DNA from 3 places in the Ureibacillus sp. FSL K6-3587 genome. Region 3 is predicted to be linked to each of the others. Evidence: riboswitches for the same ligand, from Rfam matches in the RefSeq annotation. Region 3 holds a riboswitch; each other region holds the start of a gene.

Region 1 (4,488 bases), 100 kb from region 3:
TCGTGCTTATCGATTTTTTCACCCAACATTTCAGCATATCTTGTCGCAGGAAGCGGCAAGAAAGGAGCACCGAAGCATGTTGAGAAAACTGGTTCTGGTGAAGTGACACCGCGTTCTGTACCAGCCAATTTGGAAGTGAATCCGCTTAAGAAGTGGTACATTGCTTGTTCTTTAGTCAATTTGCTGATTGGAGGAAGCACCCCAAAAGCATCCGCAGTCAAGAAAATGATCGTTTTTGGATGACCGGCAATTGATGGTGTCACGATATTTTCGATGTAATGGATTGGATATGCCGCTCTTGTATTTTCAGTTAAAGTATTATCATCGTAATCAGGCACGCGTGTAGCCGGATCGATTACAACGTTTTCCAATACAGTACCAAAGCGAATGGCATTATAAATTTCCGGTTCTTTTTCAGCAGATAGATTGATTGTTTTTGCGTAGCAACCGCCTTCGATATTGAATACGCCATTGTCAGACCAACCATGTTCATCATCACCAATCAATTTCCGGTTGCTGTCTGCGGAAAGCGTTGTTTTACCTGTACCGGATAAACCGAAGAATAATGCTACATCGCCGGCTTCACCAACGTTGGCTGAGCAGTGCATTGAAAGAATTCCTTTTTCAGGCAATAAATAGTTCATAATACTGAAGATGGATTTTTTCATCTCGCCGGCATATTCTGTGCCGCCAATCAGAATGATTTTCTTTTCGAAAGAAACGATGATGAATGCTTCAGAATTTGTTCCATCCACAGCTGGATCCGCTTTGAAACCAGGTGCTGAAACAATTGTGAAGTCAGCATCATGTGAAACCAATTCTTCTTGAGTTGGACGGATGAATAATTGATGGCAGAAAAGATTGTGCCAAGCGTATTCATTTACGACTTGAATTGCCAATTGCGAATCTTTATCCGCTCCGGCAAAGCCTTTGAATACGAATAGCTCATCTTTGTCTTTCAAGTAATTTAAAACTTTGATATACAAGTTATCAAACACTTCAGAAGAAATTGGTTGGTTTACGCTTCCCCAGTCGATTTTACCTTTGATGCTTTCTTCTTCGACGATAAATTTATCTTTTGGAGAACGTCCGGTATATTTTCCAGTTTCGGCAACAATGGCGCCATCAGTTGTGAGTCTCGCTTCCCCGCGAATAACCGCTTTTTCAACCAATTGCGGCACCGATAATTGGGTGTTTATATTTTTACCTTTTAATAATTCCTTCAGCTCATTTGCAACTTCTACTGAATTCATCGATTAAATACCATCCTTTTTTTATTTTTAGGGAAATTATTCTTTGTTATATAATACAAAAAATAGTATAACACATTGGGTGGAATAATCTATACTAATCCTTAAAATTTATTTATGAAATTTTTTGACTTCTCTTCCAACCTCCTTGAAGAAAATGGAATTATGAAAAGACAGTAGACAAATAAGAAAAAACATTTGACAATGCAGTATAGATTACGTAACATGTTGCATGAACGGATACTCTTATCCAGAGCTGGTGGAGGGTTAAGGCCCTATGAAACCCGGCAACCTGCATTATCTATATAATAATGCGTGGTGCTAACCTGATGCAAGGGATTCCCTTGAACGATAAGAGTGAAAGGTAGAGATTTCAGTTCCTTTCCTCATGCAGAAATGTGGATAGGAACTTTTTTTATTCAAATCAATCCGGCATATATTCAAGCTAAAATAGATTAGCGAGTTTTATACCTTTCATTATCCTCGTAATGTTCCTTACGGGCGGAAGTCGGAAAGGATCATGGATAATGAGTACCGTATCATAAAGAGCTTCGTCTCAACAATTTAGGAGGAAAATGAATGTCAAAACGTCGGCTGTTTACATCAGAAAGTGTAACGGAAGGGCATCCGGATAAAATTTGTGACCAAATCTCCGATGCCATTTTGGATGCGATACTTGCAGAAGATCCAAATGCAAGAGTTGCTTGCGAAACGATTGTAACAACGGGATTGGTCCTTGTTACAGGAGAAATTACAACAACAACATATGTAGATATTCAAAGCATTGTTCGTAATACGGTTGCGGAAATTGGATATACGCGAGGAAAATTTGGATTTGATGCGGAAAACTTGGCGGTGCTCACTGCAATTGGCGAACAATCACCGGACATTGCGGAAGGTGTGGACCGAGCATTGGAAGCCCGGGAAGGATACATGACGGATGAGGAGATTGAAGCGATCGGTGCTGGCGACCAAGGGTTGATTTTTGGATTTGCTTGCAATGAAACGCCTGAATTGATGCCTCTTCCGATCAGCTTGGCGCATCAACTTTCCAGAAGATTGACGGAAGTCCGCAAGTCGAAAGAAATCCCTTATTTGCGTCCGGACGGGAAAACGCAAGTGACGGTAGAATATGATGAAAACAACATTCCTCGCCGAATCGATACGATTGTTATTTCAACTCAGCATGATGAGGGCGTCACTCAAGAACAAATCAAAGAAGATATAATGGAAAAAGTGGTCAAAACCATCATTCCTGCAGAGTTGTTGGATGGGGATACAAAGTATTTCATCAACCCGACTGGCCGATTCGTAATTGGTGGACCTAAAGGGGATGCAGGGCTCACTGGCCGCAAAATCATTGTCGATACGTATGGAGGATACGCCCGTCACGGTGGGGGAGCATTCTCCGGCAAGGATCCGACAAAAGTGGATCGTTCCGCTGCCTATGCGGCTCGTTATGTAGCGAAAAACATCGTTGCATCCGGTCTCGCTGACCGTGTGGAAGTTCAGTTGGCTTATGCAATCGGTGTCGCCCGTCCTGTATCCATTTCCATCGATACATTCGGAACGGGAAAAGTGGCTGAAAACCAATTGGTTGAATGGGTAAATGAATTGTTCGATTTGCGTCCTGCAGGCATCATCAAAATGCTTGATCTGCGCAGACCGATTTACAAACAAACGGCTGCATACGGCCATTTTGGACGCACAGACATCGATTTGCCTTGGGAAAGAACGGACGTGGCGGAAAAATTACGCCAAAAAGCGGGAATATAATATAATATGAAATGCAGGCAAACAATATGCCTGCATTTTTCATTTATTTCTTTAATGATTGATAATATTTCCCTTTTTGAACGTATTCGTTAATGATGCGATCCATATCTTTCCGTTCCGCTTCGGTCACTTCCCGCACGACTTTTGCGGGATTCCCCATCGCAACGGAATTGGGCGGGATTTTTTTCCCTGGAGGCACTAAACTTCCAGCTGCAATAAGCGCCCCCTCGCCGATTTCCGCACCGTCCAAAACGATTGCCCCCATGCCGATTAATGCGCGTTTGCGGATAATGCAGCTATGTAGAGTCACCTGATGGCCGACGATGACCTCATCCTCAATAATGAGAGGGTTGTTCGGACTTTGATGCAAGCAGCTTAAATCCTGTATGCTGCAACGTTTGCCGATGATCGTTGGCGCCACATCCCCGCGGATGACCGTACCAAACCAAATGGTCGTATCTTCGTCAATGGTTACATCGCCGGTAATTGTCACATGCTCTGCAATATATGCGGAAGGATGGATTTTTGGTTCTTTGTCGTGATAAGGATAAATCATCGCAATGCTCCCCATTTCTAATGTATTATTTATGTATATTATCCTAACAAATAAGAAAATTTTTGAAAATAGAACGAACATCTTGTTGATGAAAGTTTTAGAGAAATAGGAGGACCGCTATGTGGAAGTGGGAAACGGATGTACAAGCGAAAGCGGTGGTTGTAATTGTACATAGCGCTTTTGAACACCATCGCTGGTACGCATGGTTGATTGAAAAATTGAGAACGGAAGGCTTTCATGTGGTAATGGGGGATTTGCCCGGCCATGAAGAAGGCTCGAGATATACAAGAGTACATGATGAATTGATTGATGAATATTTGCTTTTCATTAAACAATTGATGCAAAGTGCCCTTCAATATCAACTGCCGGTATTTGTCATTGGACATGGGTTGGGGGGGACACTGGCAATCCAATTTTTGCGGAAAACGAAATTGGAGTGCGCAGGGCTTATTCTGACCGCCCCATGGTTCCAATTGCAGAAACATTCAAATTTACTGGCTAGTGCTTTGGCAAGCATGAATTTGGCACCAAATAAAAAAATATCATTGGAATTAAATAAACGACTGTTGACCCGAAATCCGGAGGGGATTTTAGAAATGGAGGATGATGTGCCCTATCATTCCAATGTGACTGTACGATGGTACCGGGATATTCAGCAATTAATGAAAAATTTGGCCACTCAGCAGGAAAGAACATTGACGTTGCCGATTTTGCTGATTACGCCGAATCAGGATAAAGTGGCGGACTCGGAAGCGGCCAGAAAATGGTTGTTGTTGCAAAAAACCAGGGAATTTCAATACAAGGATTGGCCATATAGTTACCATAATATTTTCCATGACCTTGAACGGGAAGAAGTATTTTTATATGTTCGGGATTTTATCAATAATGTACTTCGATCCATCGGTT
Region 2 (4,488 bases), 620 kb from region 3:
AACTATTGAAGGATGTAGGGATTTCCAAAACAAACATCACATTTGAAGGGGAAGATCCGCATACGGTAGCGGGATTTGTCAGCGCAGGCCATGGTGTTTCCATCATTCCATCCATTAAAGGATTATCGGAATATAATGTCAAAAAAATTTCCGTAAAAGAACCAATTTGTGAACGTAAAATTGGGGTATCATGGGTTGCAGGGAGATATATTTCTCCGTCAACGAATCAATTTCGAAATTATTTGGTGGAATATTTCAAAGGAAAATAGAAAAGGTGTAGATGGCGTGGTAGATAAGCAAGATAAATTTGAAGAGTTATTGCTGCGGTTCCAGCATTTACTGACAGTCGAGCAATTGATCCAAGCGAGAGATATTTATCGCCTTGCCCATGAAAAAATGTGGAAGCTATGATTGAATTGGCCTATCTTTATAAAATTATGGAAGAATATTCCCTCGTGGTATTTTGGCTGCAAAAAGCCGGCAAAGCCGGGAATAGTGAAGCCCTTTATCAGCTTGCAAACTGTTATTATGAAGGGCTTGGGGTGGAAGAAGATGTGAAGATGGCTTTTCAATTATATAAAAAGGCGGCAAAAAAGGGACATCCGGATGCCCAAAATAACTTGGCCGATATGTATTTGAACGGAGAAGGGGTCCCTGTAAATTACAAGGAAGCATTGAAATGGTTCAAAGAGGCTGCAAAACAGAATGTGGTGGAAGCGATGTTTACGCTGGGGATCATGTATGAACAAGGAATCGGAATCAATAAAGATGAAGATAAGGCCTTTCACCATTATTTGAAGTCCGCTCAAGGCGGTTATGAGGATGCCCAGTACCGTATGGGTTCCATCTATTTGGACGGGCTATTGGGTGTGGAGAAAAACATTTCAAAAGCCGTTGAATGGTTTGAGAAAGCGGCTGAATCCCATCATATCGATTCCATTTATAATTTGGGATATTTATATGAGAACGGCATTGGGGTGGAAAGGAATGGAAAGAAAGCGCTTTACTATTATAAGCGGGCTTCATTGCTCGGCGATTATCAGGCAAAGTTGAATATCGCCCATATTTATGAAAATGGAATCGATGTCGAGGTTGATAAGAAGGCTGCCTCCCGTTGGCGGGAATTGGCAAGACAACAAATGGAAAACGAATATGTTCAATAATTCCGCAATTTCCTCCATCCACTTCTTGGAATGCACATTCCCTTGGACAATTCGAGTGGAAGTCTATTGAATTATGAAATTTTTCGACTATTATTCAATAAAATTTGCTAAAGCCGACACAAAAATAGCTAAAAAAAGCGATTATACTTAAAATAGTCAAATTGAATGTATAGGAGTTGTATTGAATGAAAACGGTAACAGTGATTGGTGGAGGAATTACAGGACTTTGCACGATGTACTATTTGCAAAAACAATTGAAAGAAAAAAATGTTCCTGCCCGTTTGGTGCTTTTGGAAAAAAATCCTTACCTTGGCGGCAAAATGCACACAGCGCGGGAAAACGGATTCGTCATGGAAACGGGGGCGGATTCCATTGTAGCCCGTTATCCAAGTGTCCAAGAACTGATAAAAGAACTCGATTTTGAATCGGAAGTTGTTTATAACGAAACGGGGATTTCCTATATCCATACGAACAATGAATTACATGCAATTCCTAAGGAGTCTGTTTTCGGTATTCCGATGACGGTGGAATCATTGAATGCGAGCACATTGATTTCAGAAGAAGGAAAACAACGCTTTTTAAAAGATGAAGAAATTCCGAATACGAAATTTACAAAGGAAAATTCAATCGGAGAATTTTTGGAATACTTTTTGGGAAAAGAAATCGTTGAAAAGCAGATTGCCCCAGTACTTGCCGGCGTTTATTCCGGAGATATTTATAAATTGTCCATCGCTTCCACCCTTCCGTATTTGGTCGATTATAAAAATGAATATGGCAGCCTGATGAAAGGATTGCAAGCGAATCGGGAAAAATTTGAACGGGAAGCAAATAAAAAATTCTTGTCTTTTAAAAACGGTTTAAGCCAATTGATCGACCGATTGGAAGAACTGTTGGATGATGTAGAAATTTATAAAGGCACGGAAACGGTTCAAGTCGAGAAGAAAAATGATCGTTATGAAATCACTTTGGCTAGTGGCGATAAAATGGAATCGGATGTTGTTGTTTTGGCATTGCCTAACAAAGTGATTAAACATCTTTTGAATAATGAAGAATTGGAACCTTATTTCAACCAATTCAAAGATGCATCCGCCATCACAATGTATTTGGGCTTTGATCTGCCGGATTCCGTATTGCCGCAGGATGGCACCGGATTTATCGTTTCCCATAACAGCGATTTGGCATGTAATGCATCCACTTGGACAAGCCGCAAATGGAAACATACGTCCAAAGAAGGGAACCTGTTGGTGCGCGTCTTCTATAAGGAAAGTAATCCACGTTATCAAGAATTGATCAACATGACTGATGAAGAGCTGACAAAAGTGGCATTGAACGATATTAAACTCAGCTTGAATATAGAAGCGCAACCTAGCATTGTGAATATTACGAAATGGATTGAAGCGATGCCGACTTATGATTTGGCCCATCACGAAGCATTGGATCAAGTGTTGGCAAAATTGGATCAGCTCTATCCAAATCTGTTCATTGCAGGATGTTCTTATTTCGGCGTAGGAATCGGCGCATGTATCGATAATGGTAAAGAAACGGCAGAGAAAATTTTCGATATCATTTCGCATTAATTCCGATTAGTTAACTTGACAAAATGTAGAATACCGTTTATGATGTAAGCTATTATATCGGTATTTCAAAATTGAATATTACTTATCGAGAGAAGTGGAGGGAACTGGCCCTGTGAAGCTTCAGCAACCACTAATGAAATTAGTAAGGTGCTAAATCCAGCGGCAATGGCCGAAAGATAAGGTGACTTCAAAAGGAAATGACAAGCCTTCTTTCGCAAGAAGGCTTTTTCTTTTAGATGAATTAACTGAATATTTAAGAAGTAAAGAAAAGTGAGGGAATTTGGATGGGGCTACTGGAAGCTTTAAGAAATAGAGTGTTGGTTGCAGATGGGGCGATGGGAACCCTTTTATATTCGTACGGACTTGAATACTGCCATGAAGAAATGAATATTAAAAGACCGGACATCATCGAAAAAATTCATAGCGAATACATACAGGCCGGCGCTGATGTGATTCAAACGAATACTTATGGAGCCAATGGAATCAAGCTTGCCCGTTATGGATTGGAGTCCAAAGTGGCGGAAATCAACCAAGGGGCGATTGCTGTAGCCAAGCGTGCAGCAGAAGGCCACAACGTCTTTGTTTTGGGTTCCATCGGCGGAATTCGCGGCGTACGGAAAGTTGACCACACATTGGAGGAAATTTTGGAAGCTGTCCGTGAACAGGCGGAAGTGTTGATTGACGGACAGTTGGATGGTTTATTGCTTGAAACTTACTATGATTTTGAAGAACTTACGGAAACGTTGAAAATGCTAAGGCTAATGACGGATATGCCTATCATCGCCCAAGTTTCCATGCAGGAACCTGGCGTGTTATTGAACGGCATGAAATTGAATGATGCGTTGAAGCGGCTTGAACAATTGGGGGCAGATGTCGTAGGAGTGAACTGCCGTCTTGGCCCTTATCACACATTACAGGCCTTTGAAGAGGTGGAAATTCCCGAACGGGCCTTTTTATCGGCTTATCCGAACGCATCCCTGTTGGATATCGAGGATGGCCGCGTCGTTTATGAATCGGAAGTGGATTATTTTGCCCGTGCCGCAGTGGAACTTTGCAATGAAGGGGTAAGGCTCATCGGAGGATGCTGCGGAACGACGCCAAAACATATTGAAGCGATGAAAAAGAAACTGGCCCATTTCCAGCCGGTTGAAAAGAAAGCGGCAAAACCCCAAAGGGAAATTGTCATTCAAGAAGCAGAACCGCGGAGTTTCGAGCCGCTTCATGAAAAAGCGAAAAGGGAACGTTCGGTCATTGTCGAGTTGGATACACCAAAGCATCTTGAAATCGACAAATTTATTGAAGGGGCCAAAGCGCTGTACGAGGCCGGGGCAGACCTTATCATGATGGCCGACAATTCCTTGGCTTCCCCAAGAGTCAGCAACTTGGCGATGGGGGCCATCTTAAAATTGCAATACGGAATCCGCACAATGCCCCATATTACATGCCGGGACCGGAATTTGATCGGGTTGCAATCCCATTTGTTGGGGTTAAGCGCCCTTGGTCTCCATGATGTATTAGCCGTTACAGGAGACCCGACAAAAGTGGGGGATTTTCCGGGCGCCACAAGCGTTTATGATGTTTCATCCATGGAATTGATCTCCCTCATCAAACAATTGAACGAAGGGATTTCTTTCTCCGGAAAAGCCCTTAAAAAGAAAGCCAACTTCTCTGTAGCGGCCGCTTTCAATCCGAATGTAAGGGTGATTGATCGCGCGGTAAGCCGCCTTGAGAAAAAAATCGAACATGGT
Region 3 (4,488 bases):
GCTCCTTCTGAACAAGTATTTATCAAATTCGTCAATTCATTCTTCTCCAGATTGAATCAATTCCAATAGCCTTTTAAATTAGAAAAAACCTCCTAATCATCCCGATTAGGAGGTTTTTTACCGCTAAATTATTCGCTTACTGGTACTACTGAGCCGCCCCATTCTTCAAGAATGAAGTCTTGGATTTCTTTGGAGCGCAATACTTCTACCAATTTTTTGATTTCTTCGCGGTTTTCATCGCCGGAACGTACAGCAATTATGTTTACATAAGGTGATTCTGAACCTTCAATGGCGATGGAATCTTTTACAGGGTTGATGCCTGCGTCAATCGCAAAGTTGGAGTTGATGACAACTGCGTCTCCTTCTTCGTTTTCATAATATGTAACCATCATTTCAGGAGCGTCAGTTGCTTCAATTTTCAAGTTTTTCGGATTTTCTACAATATCATCCAATGTGGCTTTTGTTTTATCAATGCCGTCTTTTAATTTGATTAAACCTTGCGCTTCAAGCAATGATAAAATGCGGCCATGGTCAGGAATTGAGTTTGAAATCAGGATTGTCGCACCATCAGGCAGTTCATCTAAAGATTTATATTTTTTGGAGTAGATGCCGATCGGTTCGATGTGGATACCGCCAGCATTGACTAGATCATAACCTTCTTCGGCCACTTTTTGTTCAAGATACGGAATGTGTTGGAAGTAGTTTGCATCAAGGTCGCCATTGTTCAAATCTTCGTTTGGCAATACATAGTCTTGATATTCTTCAATTTCCAGTTCAATTCCTTCTTTTTCCAAAATAGGTTTGGCTTTTTTCAAAATCTCCGCATGCGGTGTATGGGAAGCACCCACTTTTAATGTTACTTTTTCTTTTGTTTCGTCGTCTTTTGTTCCTTCATCAGACGAAGAATTTGCATCGTCTTTCGTACCGCATGCTGCTAGTGCGAGTACAAGAACGGATAAAAGCAAAAATGATAATAATTTCTTCATGCCTCTTTCTCCTTCTCCTTCAATTTTTTTATGTGAACGGCTTTCGCCAAATCACCCAACTAACGCTTGTCCGTTTTGGCAGTAATAGTATCGCCAATCCATTGTATGATGAATACAATGACCAAAATAAAAATCGTTGACATTAACGTGACATCTTCCCGGGTTCTTTGGAAACCTTCCAAAAACGCCAAGTTACCCAGACCGCCGGCACCGATGATTCCCGCCATTGCCGTATAGCCGACAAGGGCAACAGCCGTTACCGTAATGCCGGAAATGAGGGCAGGTTTGGATTCCGGAATCAACACTTTCCAAATAATCTGAAATGTATTGGCGCCCATTGATCTTGCCGCTTCAATGACCCCTTTATCCACTTCTCTGAATGCGATTAAAACGAGACGGGCATAGAATGGCGCAGAACCGATAATCAGCGCCGGCAAAGCGGCATTCACTCCACGGATTGTTCCAAGTAAAAACTTCGTAAATGGAATCAACAAAATGATCAATATGATAAACGGAATCGAACGGAAGATGTTGACAAGGGATCCCGTCAAGAAATGAACCACTTTGTTCGCCCACAATTGATGGGGACTAGTTAAAAAAAGCAAAATACCGATCAATAATCCAAGAACGAAGGTGACCGCCGTTGAGACAACCGTCATGTAGACCGTGTCATAAGTAGCTTGCCACATGAGGTCCCACTTTACATTTGGAAATAAAGTTTCAATCATTGGAAATCACCTCCGTTTTAATGTTCATCGTCTGCAATTTTTCCAACGCCTTTTCCACTTTTTCCTTATCTCCGTCAAGTTGGACGATCAATGTTCCATAAGGGCCATTGGCAGTTTCGGATATATTGCCGTAAAGGATATTAACATCAATTTGGAATTCTTTGATCAAGTAAGAAATAACCGGTTGATCGGATGTATTTCCTACAAAAATCAATTTCACCAATTTCCCTGTTGGGTAATTTTTCAAAATATGCTCAATCGCTTCTTTGGATTCTCTTGAATCGGACACTTGCATCACAAAGTTTTTCGTAATATCCGCTTGAGGATTTCGGAACACCTCAAGTACGTCCCCTTGTTCAACTATGCGCCCGGCTTGCATTACCGCCACCCGATGGCAAATTTTGCGGATGACATGCATTTCATGGGTAATCAACACAATCGTTAATCCGAGGCGCTGATTAATATCTTGCAACAGACTCAAAATCGAATCGGTTGTTTCCGGGTCCAATGCGCTCGTCGCTTCATCGCAGAGCAGCACTTCCGGATTGTTTGCCAACGCTCTCGCAATCCCCACACGCTGCTTTTGTCCCCCGGAAAGCTGGGAAGGATAAGCATCCGCTCTTCCGCCCAGCCCCACAAGTTCGATCAATTCTTGAACTTTCTTGTCCCGTTGCGCCTTTGGAACACCGGCGATTTCCAGAGGGAATGCGATATTTTCCGCAACCGTTCTCGACCACAATAGATTGAAATGTTGGAAAATCATACTGATTTTTTGGCGCGCTTTGCGCAACTCTTTTCCTTTTATCGATGATATCTCAAGACCATTCACAGTGACTGAACCGCTTGTTGGTTTTTCAAGTCCATTCAAAAGGCGGATCAATGTACTTTTTCCGGCACCGCTATATCCGATGATTCCGAAAATTTCACCTTTTTGAACGGATAAACTGACATGATCAACTGCGGTTAATTCTCCATCTTTCGTTTTAAATATTTTTGTGACATCTTTTACTTCAATCATATGAGTACTCCTTTGACAAACCGCAATAAAGTTTTAATACTGCATCTGTGAATTTTACAGTTTTTATTCTATTACTTTAGCAATGTAAAAAGAGGAAATTTCAATAAAAAAACCTCCTACTTTGATAAGTAGAAGGGAAGTTGAACAACCCAGAAGAATTTGTAAAACTTCCTCTTATCTTTCAAAGTAATAAATACTTTGCGTGATTTGGCACCTTATCATATCAAAAATATGATGGTTGCCGGGTTTCATAGGGCACTTCCCTCCACCACTCTTAATAAGAGTTTTCTATTTAATTATGGAACCAATGTACCATGTAATCTATCATATGTCAACTATAATCTCAACTTTTCATATAAGTTTTGTACGGATTCAAAGGCATAAACTTTTTCATGCTCTTTTCCATTCTTCGTAATCAAAAGACAAGGCACGCTTTCGATTTGCTGTTCAAAAGCGAAATCCTCCAGAAAATTGATATTCGCTTTGCCAATGGGAATCTGTGGCAGCAACACTTCGACGACTTCCAACATTTTTGATGCCACTTTGCATGTTCCGCAAAAGGGTGTGTATAAATATAAAGCCGTTACTTCATGATTTTTTGCTTTCTCTTTCCAAGTTTCAATTGTCCATTCTTCCATTTCGATCATTTCCTATACTAAATATTCTTTGTGTACTGAAAATTTCGCTTCCTTCAGTAATTGTGCCAATACTTTTCTTGGGGCATTCGCCACTTCCATATAAGTCTTCGGAACGTTGAGATGGGTAGCCTCAGAATAGATCCGCTTCATCAATTTTCTTAATTTATCGCCCGATTGATCCGCATCAAAAAATGTATATAGTTCGCATTCCTCATAAGGCTCAAGGAGTTCCAGCAACGCATCTTCGCTGATGGTTCCATTTGTACAGACGATTTTCACCTCTTCCGCAAATATGGGGGCCAATTTCATCATATCCGAACGACCTTCAACAATAATACATTTTTCATAATGCATGTTGATCACCCCAAGTACTATAATAAAAACCGAAGAAACAAAAATAAAATAAAAAGGTTGTTTATTTATTATATTTTGTTTTAAAAAAAACGCCAGTTCTTTCACTGGCGTTTTTCACATACTATTCCGAAATGATTTCTTCGTATTGTTCCGCAGTCAATAATTGATCGATTTGGGAAGCATCTGAAGGTTCAACGACAATCATCCAAGCTTTTTCATATGGTGATTCATTCACAAGTTCCGGGCTGTCTTCCAGTTCAGTATTCACTTCAACAACTTTGCCGGAAACCGGTGCATATAATTCAGAAACCGTTTTTACGGATTCAACGCTTCCAAACGGCTCGTTCATTTGAATTTCGTCACCCACTTGCGGAAGTTCCACGAACACAATATCGCCAAGTTCAGATTGCGCGAAATCAGTGATTCCAACACGCACTTTACCATCTTCCACTTTTACCCATTCATGCTCTGAAGTATAACGTAATTCCTTAGGTACTGTCATACTTTAACCTCCATCATATGTAATCTTTTAACCAGTTTGACATATTTCCATAGCAAAAACAAGCCATTTCAGTGGATTACTTCCATGTCTTTTCAAACTCTTCCTCTTTGAATCCAAGAGTGACTTTTTCCCCATCCGTCACGATTGGACGCTTGATCAACATTCCATCAGAGGCAAGCAATTCCAGCTGTTCCTCTTCGGACATCGCATTTAGTTTATCCTTTAAACCAAGGGATCTATACTTTTGTCCGGATGTGTTAAA

Evidence for each region. A riboswitch is a leader RNA that binds a small molecule or an ion and turns the genes downstream of it on or off. The one in region 3 is predicted to bind S-adenosylmethionine.
Region 1: another riboswitch for S-adenosylmethionine. It lies ahead of metK (methionine adenosyltransferase); the one in region 3 lies ahead of NSS77_RS10935 (methionine ABC transporter ATP-binding protein).
Region 2: another riboswitch for S-adenosylmethionine. It lies ahead of NSS77_RS07900 (bifunctional homocysteine S-methyltransferase/methylenetetrahydrofolate reductase); the one in region 3 lies ahead of NSS77_RS10935 (methionine ABC transporter ATP-binding protein).

What each region holds. Positions count from the first base shown of each region.
Region 1 covers NZ_CP151969.1:2,323,761-2,328,248, forward strand. Annotated here, with positions in the region: gene pckA (phosphoenolpyruvate carboxykinase (ATP)) at 1-1,253, opposite strand, end outside; SAM riboswitch class I at 1,494-1,608, shown strand; gene metK (methionine adenosyltransferase) at 1,830-3,026, shown strand; gene NSS77_RS11635 (gamma carbonic anhydrase family protein) at 3,070-3,582, opposite strand; gene NSS77_RS11640 (alpha/beta hydrolase) at 3,702-4,488, shown strand, end outside.
Region 2 covers NZ_CP151969.1:1,600,920-1,605,407, forward strand. Annotated here, with positions in the region: gene NSS77_RS07880 (LysR family transcriptional regulator) at 1-269, shown strand, start outside; gene NSS77_RS07885 (hypothetical protein) at 286-411, shown strand; gene NSS77_RS07890 (tetratricopeptide repeat protein) at 408-1,163, shown strand; gene hemG (protoporphyrinogen oxidase) at 1,349-2,740, shown strand; SAM riboswitch class I at 2,820-2,923, shown strand; gene NSS77_RS07900 (bifunctional homocysteine S-methyltransferase/methylenetetrahydrofolate reductase) at 3,025-4,488, shown strand, end outside.
Region 3 covers NZ_CP151969.1:2,219,376-2,223,863, reverse strand. Annotated here, with positions in the region: gene NSS77_RS10950 (LysR family transcriptional regulator) at 1-69, shown strand, start outside; gene NSS77_RS10945 (MetQ/NlpA family ABC transporter substrate-binding protein) at 129-986, opposite strand; gene NSS77_RS10940 (methionine ABC transporter permease) at 1,046-1,714, opposite strand; gene NSS77_RS10935 (methionine ABC transporter ATP-binding protein) at 1,707-2,732, opposite strand; SAM riboswitch class I at 2,904-3,016, opposite strand; gene NSS77_RS10930 (thioredoxin family protein) at 3,068-3,370, opposite strand; gene NSS77_RS10925 (toprim domain-containing protein) at 3,383-3,724, opposite strand; gene gcvH (glycine cleavage system protein GcvH) at 3,846-4,226, opposite strand; gene NSS77_RS10915 (arsenate reductase family protein) at 4,303-4,488, opposite strand, start outside.